2 regions of the Cytobacillus sp. C11.1 genome follow, and region 2 is predicted to be linked to the other one. Evidence: riboswitches for the same ligand, from Rfam matches in the RefSeq annotation. Region 2 holds a riboswitch; the other holds the start of a gene.
What was found. Region 2 has a riboswitch for S-adenosylmethionine ahead of AC3ZVC_RS07865 (O-acetylhomoserine aminocarboxypropyltransferase/cysteine synthase family protein). Riboswitches for the same ligand answer to the same signal wherever they lie in the genome.

Region 1: another riboswitch for S-adenosylmethionine. It lies ahead of AC3ZVC_RS20180 (O-methyltransferase); the one in region 2 lies ahead of AC3ZVC_RS07865 (O-acetylhomoserine aminocarboxypropyltransferase/cysteine synthase family protein).

What each region holds. Positions count from the first base shown of each region.
Region 1 covers NZ_CM176935.1:4,065,406-4,068,542, reverse strand. The annotation lists gene AC3ZVC_RS20185 (coiled-coil domain-containing protein) at 1-925, shown strand, start outside; SAM riboswitch class I at 1,042-1,148, shown strand; gene AC3ZVC_RS20180 (O-methyltransferase) at 1,260-1,844, shown strand; gene AC3ZVC_RS20175 (PH domain-containing protein) at 1,878-2,261, shown strand; gene pdxR (MocR-like pyridoxine biosynthesis transcription factor PdxR) at 2,360-3,137, opposite strand, start outside.
Region 2 covers NZ_CM176935.1:1,596,502-1,599,638, forward strand. The annotation lists gene AC3ZVC_RS07855 (MFS transporter) at 1-865, shown strand, start outside; gene AC3ZVC_RS07860 (SCP2 sterol-binding domain-containing protein) at 1,022-1,351, shown strand; SAM riboswitch class I at 1,420-1,522, shown strand; gene AC3ZVC_RS07865 (O-acetylhomoserine aminocarboxypropyltransferase/cysteine synthase family protein) at 2,002-3,137, shown strand, end outside.

The DNA.
Region 1 (3,137 bases), 2.5 Mb from region 2:
GGATTGGGAGGTCCGCTTTAAGAATGAAGTCTTAACCACCCTTGATCATATGGATACAAGGCATTATGCTCATATTCAAAGTGTCGTTCAAAACATGAAGCGTTTTTCACAGAGCGGCTTAGAGCAGTTGGAACGTGACAAAGAACGGGCAGAAAAAGCGCAAAACTTCTGGGCAAGCCGTGCAAGCATGAAGGTGATGAGCATTGCAGAAGCGATTCGTTCCATGATTGCGAAAATGAAGCTGAAAAATGAACGGGGATCTTTCCCGCTTGTTCAGCTAAAAGAAGACATCCTGCCTAAAAAAGCGGAAGAGGTCGAACCGCTGCTGAAACAGCATTTTGTTTCAGCCATTAACAAAATTACGAAGCGATTCGAGTTGATTGACGACAGTAATTTGGAGCTGGATCAGGAAATCAAGCAGCTCATCAGTGATGAGCAGATTTTATTTGTCTCCCTCAGAAATCGATACCCAGAGATTTTGGTTTATAACATGCGTACAGACAATGCCTTTATGTATGGAAAGCCACAGCGCGAACATTATTCAACCTGGCAGACGATCAACCAGGGTTCGAAAACGAAATCCGATGGCAGCGGCGGCCAAAAGCTATCTGCCCGAATGGTCATGATGATGATGCTTCTATCTGTTAAGAGTGAAACTGACCAAAGCTGGGTTCCGTTAGTCTGTGATAATCCGTTTGGCCAAGCGGCATCGGCCCATGTGCTTGACCCAATCTTCGCTGTTGCCGATAAACTGAAGTTCCAATTCATCGTCGTCACGCCGCCTGAACTGGTGAAAACAGAAATCAGCCAGAGGTTTGATGCATATTATAAATTGGACTTTATTCGGGAAAAAGGAAAAGAGGTCGTGTCGGATACGATTGTTCCGGCGTTTCGTATTTATCAGGGGGAGGAAGTTGTTCAATAGAACCTCGTACCCTGCTAAAAAGGAATAGGTTTTTTGAAGAGAGGTATTAAAGTATTGCCATTTTGCTAAAACTATGCAATACTTTATTCGAAATTAATTATAATTCTATAATCAAATTCTTATCCAGAGAGGTGGAGGGACTGGCCCTGCGAAGCCTCAGCAACCCCTGATTATTTCAGGAAGGTGCTAATTCCAACAGAGTTAACGCTCTGGGAGATAAGAGGTCGTTAATAAAGTACAAAGGCCTCTTATGATAAGAGGTCTTTTTTGTTGCCTTTTTATCAAATGAATGGGATATAAAGATACGAGCTATGGAAGAGGAGGAATTGACATAATGGAAAGCAGCGTTATACAGGTACCGGAAGCTTACGTAAAGATATTACAGGAATCGCAACTGCTCGGCTTTGAGCAGTCATGTGATAGAAAAACAGGTTTTTTACTAAAGGGATTGGCTGCCTCAAAACCAGGGGGCAGCTTTTTAGAGCTGGGAACAGGTACAGGAGCGTCTGCTTCCTGGATCATCGATGGAATGGATGAAATCAGCACGCTTACAACGGTTGACATTGATTCAAGAGTTCAGTCCATCGCAAGAAGGCACCTGGGGAATGACAGGAGAGTATCATTTTGCTGCGAGGACGGAGCAGCCTTTATTCAAAACCTATCAGAACGGTTTGACTTTATTTTTGCCGATACGTGGCCGGGAAAATTCGAGCTGTTGGACAAAACGTTGGACCATTTAAATGTTGGCGGTTTTTATGTGATTCATGATGTGTTTCCGCAATCGAAATTACCAGAAAAATATAGAATCAAAGCAACTAAACTCTTAAAAACTTTGCAGGACAGACCTGACCTGGACATTACAGAATTAGATTGGTCTACCGGGCTGATATTGGCAGTTAAGACTGGGGTTAATTTATAGAATGAAATTATCACTAGAATTGGGGGATCGTTCATGAATCTTGTGAAAAATCAGGTTGAACATGTACTGCATGAGGGTGAAAACGTTATTGAATGTTTAAGCTGTTCATTAGTAGCACATTACTGTTTAGCACCGCAGGCAGGCTTCTTTGCGGCAACGAACAAAAGACTGCTATTCTGTGGAATCCAGGTATCAGACACAAACAAGGAATTTGTTGAAGAATTTGAGTATAGGAATATCGCTTCCCTTTCAGAAAAAAGAGGAATCACAGGAAAGCATATTCATTTGTACTATAATCAAGACTTGTACAAATTCCAGCAAATTCAGGGCATGAATATGTTTGATTTTATGGTGGCTGTTAAGGAGAAGATGTGCTTGTTTTCCACTTCAACAAAAGAGCGTTATCCTGTAAGATAAGCGCTCTTTTCAACTTAGGTATTGGTTTTAATAAATTAAAAAGGGCGAAAATATTTGAATATATGCCTCGGGGTTTTTTATAAGAATCGTAAGAAATCCTAATTACTTACGTAATCTTTCCATACATTAGCGATTAAATGGACCCCTCTCTGAATTTCCTGCATAGTGGGTGCACCATATCCAAGCATTACTTGATGGTTTGGCTTGTGAAGCAGATACATAGGTGAAACAGCATCAATTTCAACTCCTCTTGACTTTGCCAGTTCGATTGCTTTTGATTCATTCAATCCTTCGGGTAATGTCACGATGATATGTAAGCCTGCTGTATCCCCTATGATTTCAAATTGTTCTCCCAAATGGTTTGATAGGCTTTCTATTAAACAGTTTCTTTTGGCTCGGTATAGAGTTCTCATTTTTGCTATATGGGATATATAATTTCCTTCTTCCATAAAATTTGCAGCAACCCGCTGATCAATTCTTGAAACAGTCGATTTTTGATAAGTATTAAACTTTTCAAAGTCTTGTTGAAGAGAAGCTGGCATAACAAGATAACTTATTCGAAGGGACGGCAGCAATGTTTTTGAAAAGGTGCCAAAGTAAAGCACACGGTCTTTTGAATCCAGATGGGATAATGTCGGGATAGGTGCTCCTTTGTAGCGAAATTCAGAATCATAGTCATCCTCGATAATATGAGCATCCTCTTTATCTGCCCAATTTAATAACTCAGCCCTTCTAGCAATAGACATTATCGTGCCGGTCGGATATTGATGAGCTGGTGTCAAATATAATAGTTTTACTGGCTCATTAGGCACACGGCATCCTTCTTCATCCACAGAAATCGGATGACATGGCAGCTGTAATTGTTCAAAAACAGAT
Region 2 (3,137 bases):
TCAGAGGGTTCACCTATTTAGCATTCATTTTGCGATCATGACCGGAGCTAATGTAATAGGCAATCTGAGCGGCGGGATCCTAACGGACATATTTTCTCTATTTACTACCCACCTGAACAGTCTTCGGATCACGCTTTTAATTGGGAGCCTGTTTTTTATGGCTGGACTGATACCAATACTGCGTTTCAATGAAATGCGTAAAGATAAGAAGGAAGACAAATCCATAAAGAGATTCTCTTTTAAAGACCTTACGTTTAAAAATGACGGTATTAAAATTATTGCCATGTTTGCTTTTGCTCAGCTGCTGATTGGGTTTGGGGCTGGATTAGTTATTCCTTATCTGAATTTGTATTTCGCTGACCGCTTTGCCGCATCAAATTCTGTGATTGGATTTATTATTTCCCTTGGTCAGGCAGCTACTGCTTTTGCAATGATTATCGGCCCTATCGTCGTAAGGAAGGTTGGGGAAGTCAAAGCTGTCGTGTTTCTGCAGCTAATGTCGCTTCCATTCCTGCTTTTGACCGCTTATACGGAACACCTATGGCTGGCTGCCATCGGTTTTCTATTCCGCCAGGCCCTGATGAACGCAGGAAATCCAATCCAAATGTCGCTCATGATGTCCAAGGTAGATGATTCAATGAAGGGGCTCGCAAACTCTATTAATCAAATGGTATTTAATCTTGGCTGGGCGGTAATGGGTCCCGTATCAACCGGAATCGTCATTAAATACGGGGCTTACTGGGGTTATGCACTCGTCTTCTCGATTACTGCGTCATTGTATCTTATCGGATCTCTTTATTTTTTCTTCGTGTTTAGAAGCTACAATAAGACAAAAGCTGCCAATCCTGCAGTAAAAGCAGTATAATCTGACATATTTCTCGGGAAATGAATGATAATGCCTAATAAAAAAAGGGCATTGTCTTTTTTTTATGCTGTATTTGTCGAACAAAAATAAAAGGACTGTAAAACGCAATTACTGAATATAAAAGGAAGAGACCCAGTACGTACAAGGGGTGAGGCTATGGAAGATTTAGCAGATCTATTTGTCAGGGAGAACCAAGCAAAAGGCCATGTAGGATATTTATTAAGAAAATCGACTTTTTCTATCCTTATCCAAGCGGGAAATATTAGCATACCTCTGCAGATTTCAAAAGGGGAAATCAGGAAAGCCAGGCGAACAAAGAAATTTGATGTTAAGATAACAGGTTCTGAAGAGGCTATTCATTCAATTATTTCCGGCAGGGTCAAGCTTAGAGAAGCCCTAACCCGGAAAGATATAGCAATAGACACCACCTTCCGAAAAACTCTTTTGCTTGAGTCCTTTTTCTGTTTAGGCAAGATCAAGATTTGATATGAAAACACTTGACCACTTTTGAAAAAGTATGATAGTATCACTTTAACTTGAAAATTAACTGAATATTCTTATCAAGAGTGGCGGAGGGACTGGCCCAACGAAGCCCGGCAACCGGTAGTTTACACGGTGCTAAATCCAGCAGAGCAATTTGGCTCTGGAAGATAAGAAGAGATGGTATAGCCCTCTTCTTGTGAAGAGGGTTTTTTCGGCTCTTCTAATGGGAAGTTCAAAAAGTCAGGGAAAATTGAAGTACTGCTTTTTTAGCTGAATTTAGTTTATTGGCTGTGTTAAGGCTATTCGTGATTTTGGCACCCTTTTGATTGTAGCGGAAGGCAGAGCTCCTCGTAAATGCATTCGCATTTTCACCGAGTAGGCTCCCGGATCCTGCAGGAAAGTGAGCTATTTTATTAAGGCAGTTTTCTTAGAGTTTGTTGTTTTTTGAAGGCAAACGTATTTTAACCAACTGAGTTGATTGTAGCGAAGGGCACTCGACTCCAGCGGGAAAAGAGGGAAGTGCGAGACCCCGCAGGCGAAGCCGAGGAGGCTCGCAATCCTCCCCGCGGGTTCGCTGAGTGCCCCGTGCTGAAATCAACGGGCAGAATTCATAAATATTTTATTAGACAATAACAAATAAAGGAGAGAGAAACATGACTGACAAACAAAAAAGCTACCGTTTTGAAACACTAGGAGTACATGGGGGACTGAATCCTGATCCGGTTACGGGGGCAAGAGCAGTGCCGATTTACCAGAACAATGCTTACCAATTCAAAAATACAGACCATGCCGCAGATCTTTTTGCATTAAAGGAACCTGGATACATTTATAGCCGGATACATAATCCCACTGTAAGTGTATTTGAGGAAAGAGTGGCTTTGCTTGAAGGCGGAGTCGGTGCTTTGGCGCTTGCAAGCGGTCAATCTGCTATTACTCTGGCAATCCTAAATCTTGCCCAGGCCGGGGATGAGATTGTTGCGGCCTCCAATCTATATGGCGGTACTTATAATTTGTTTGCAGTCACACTTCCTAAGTACGGGATTGATGTCAAGTTTGTGGATCCAAAAGAACCGGAAAACTTCCGAAACGCCATAACAGATAAAACCAAGGCAGTTTTTGCTGAAACAATTGGAAACCCGAGTTTGAAGGTGCTTGATCTTGAAAAGGTGGCTGCTATTGCTCATGAAAACGGTGTTCCAATAATCGTTGATAATACCTTTGCTACACCTTATTTATGCAGGCCGATTGAGCATGGAGCTGATATCGTTATTCACTCAGCGACTAAATGGCTGCTTGGCAATGGAACAACAATGGGCGGCATTATCGTTGATGGCGGAAAGTTTGATTGGAATTCACCGAAGTTTCCTGGCTTCACAGAACCGGATCCAAGCTACCATGATATTGTTTATAGTGAAGCAATTGGCGAGGCTGCTTATATCATTAAAGCCAGAGTACAGCTTTTAAGAGATTTGGGGCCTGCAATGAGTGCGCAAAGTGCATTCCAGTTCACATTGGGACTAGAGACTTTGCATGTGAGAATGAAGGAGCATATTGCGAATACGAAGAAAGTGGTTGAATACCTGGAAGCCCACCCTGCTGTTAACTGGGTGCTTTACCCAGGCCATGAAAGCAATCCGGATAAAGCTCTAGCTGATAAATATTTGCCTAAAGGAGCAGGCGCTGTCGCTGTTTTCGGAATTGCAGGCGGCCGGGAAGCTGGTGCAAAGCTGATTAATAGCCTTCAGCTTTGGGCACATGTTGCCAATGTCGGGGATGCCAAGAGCCTAAT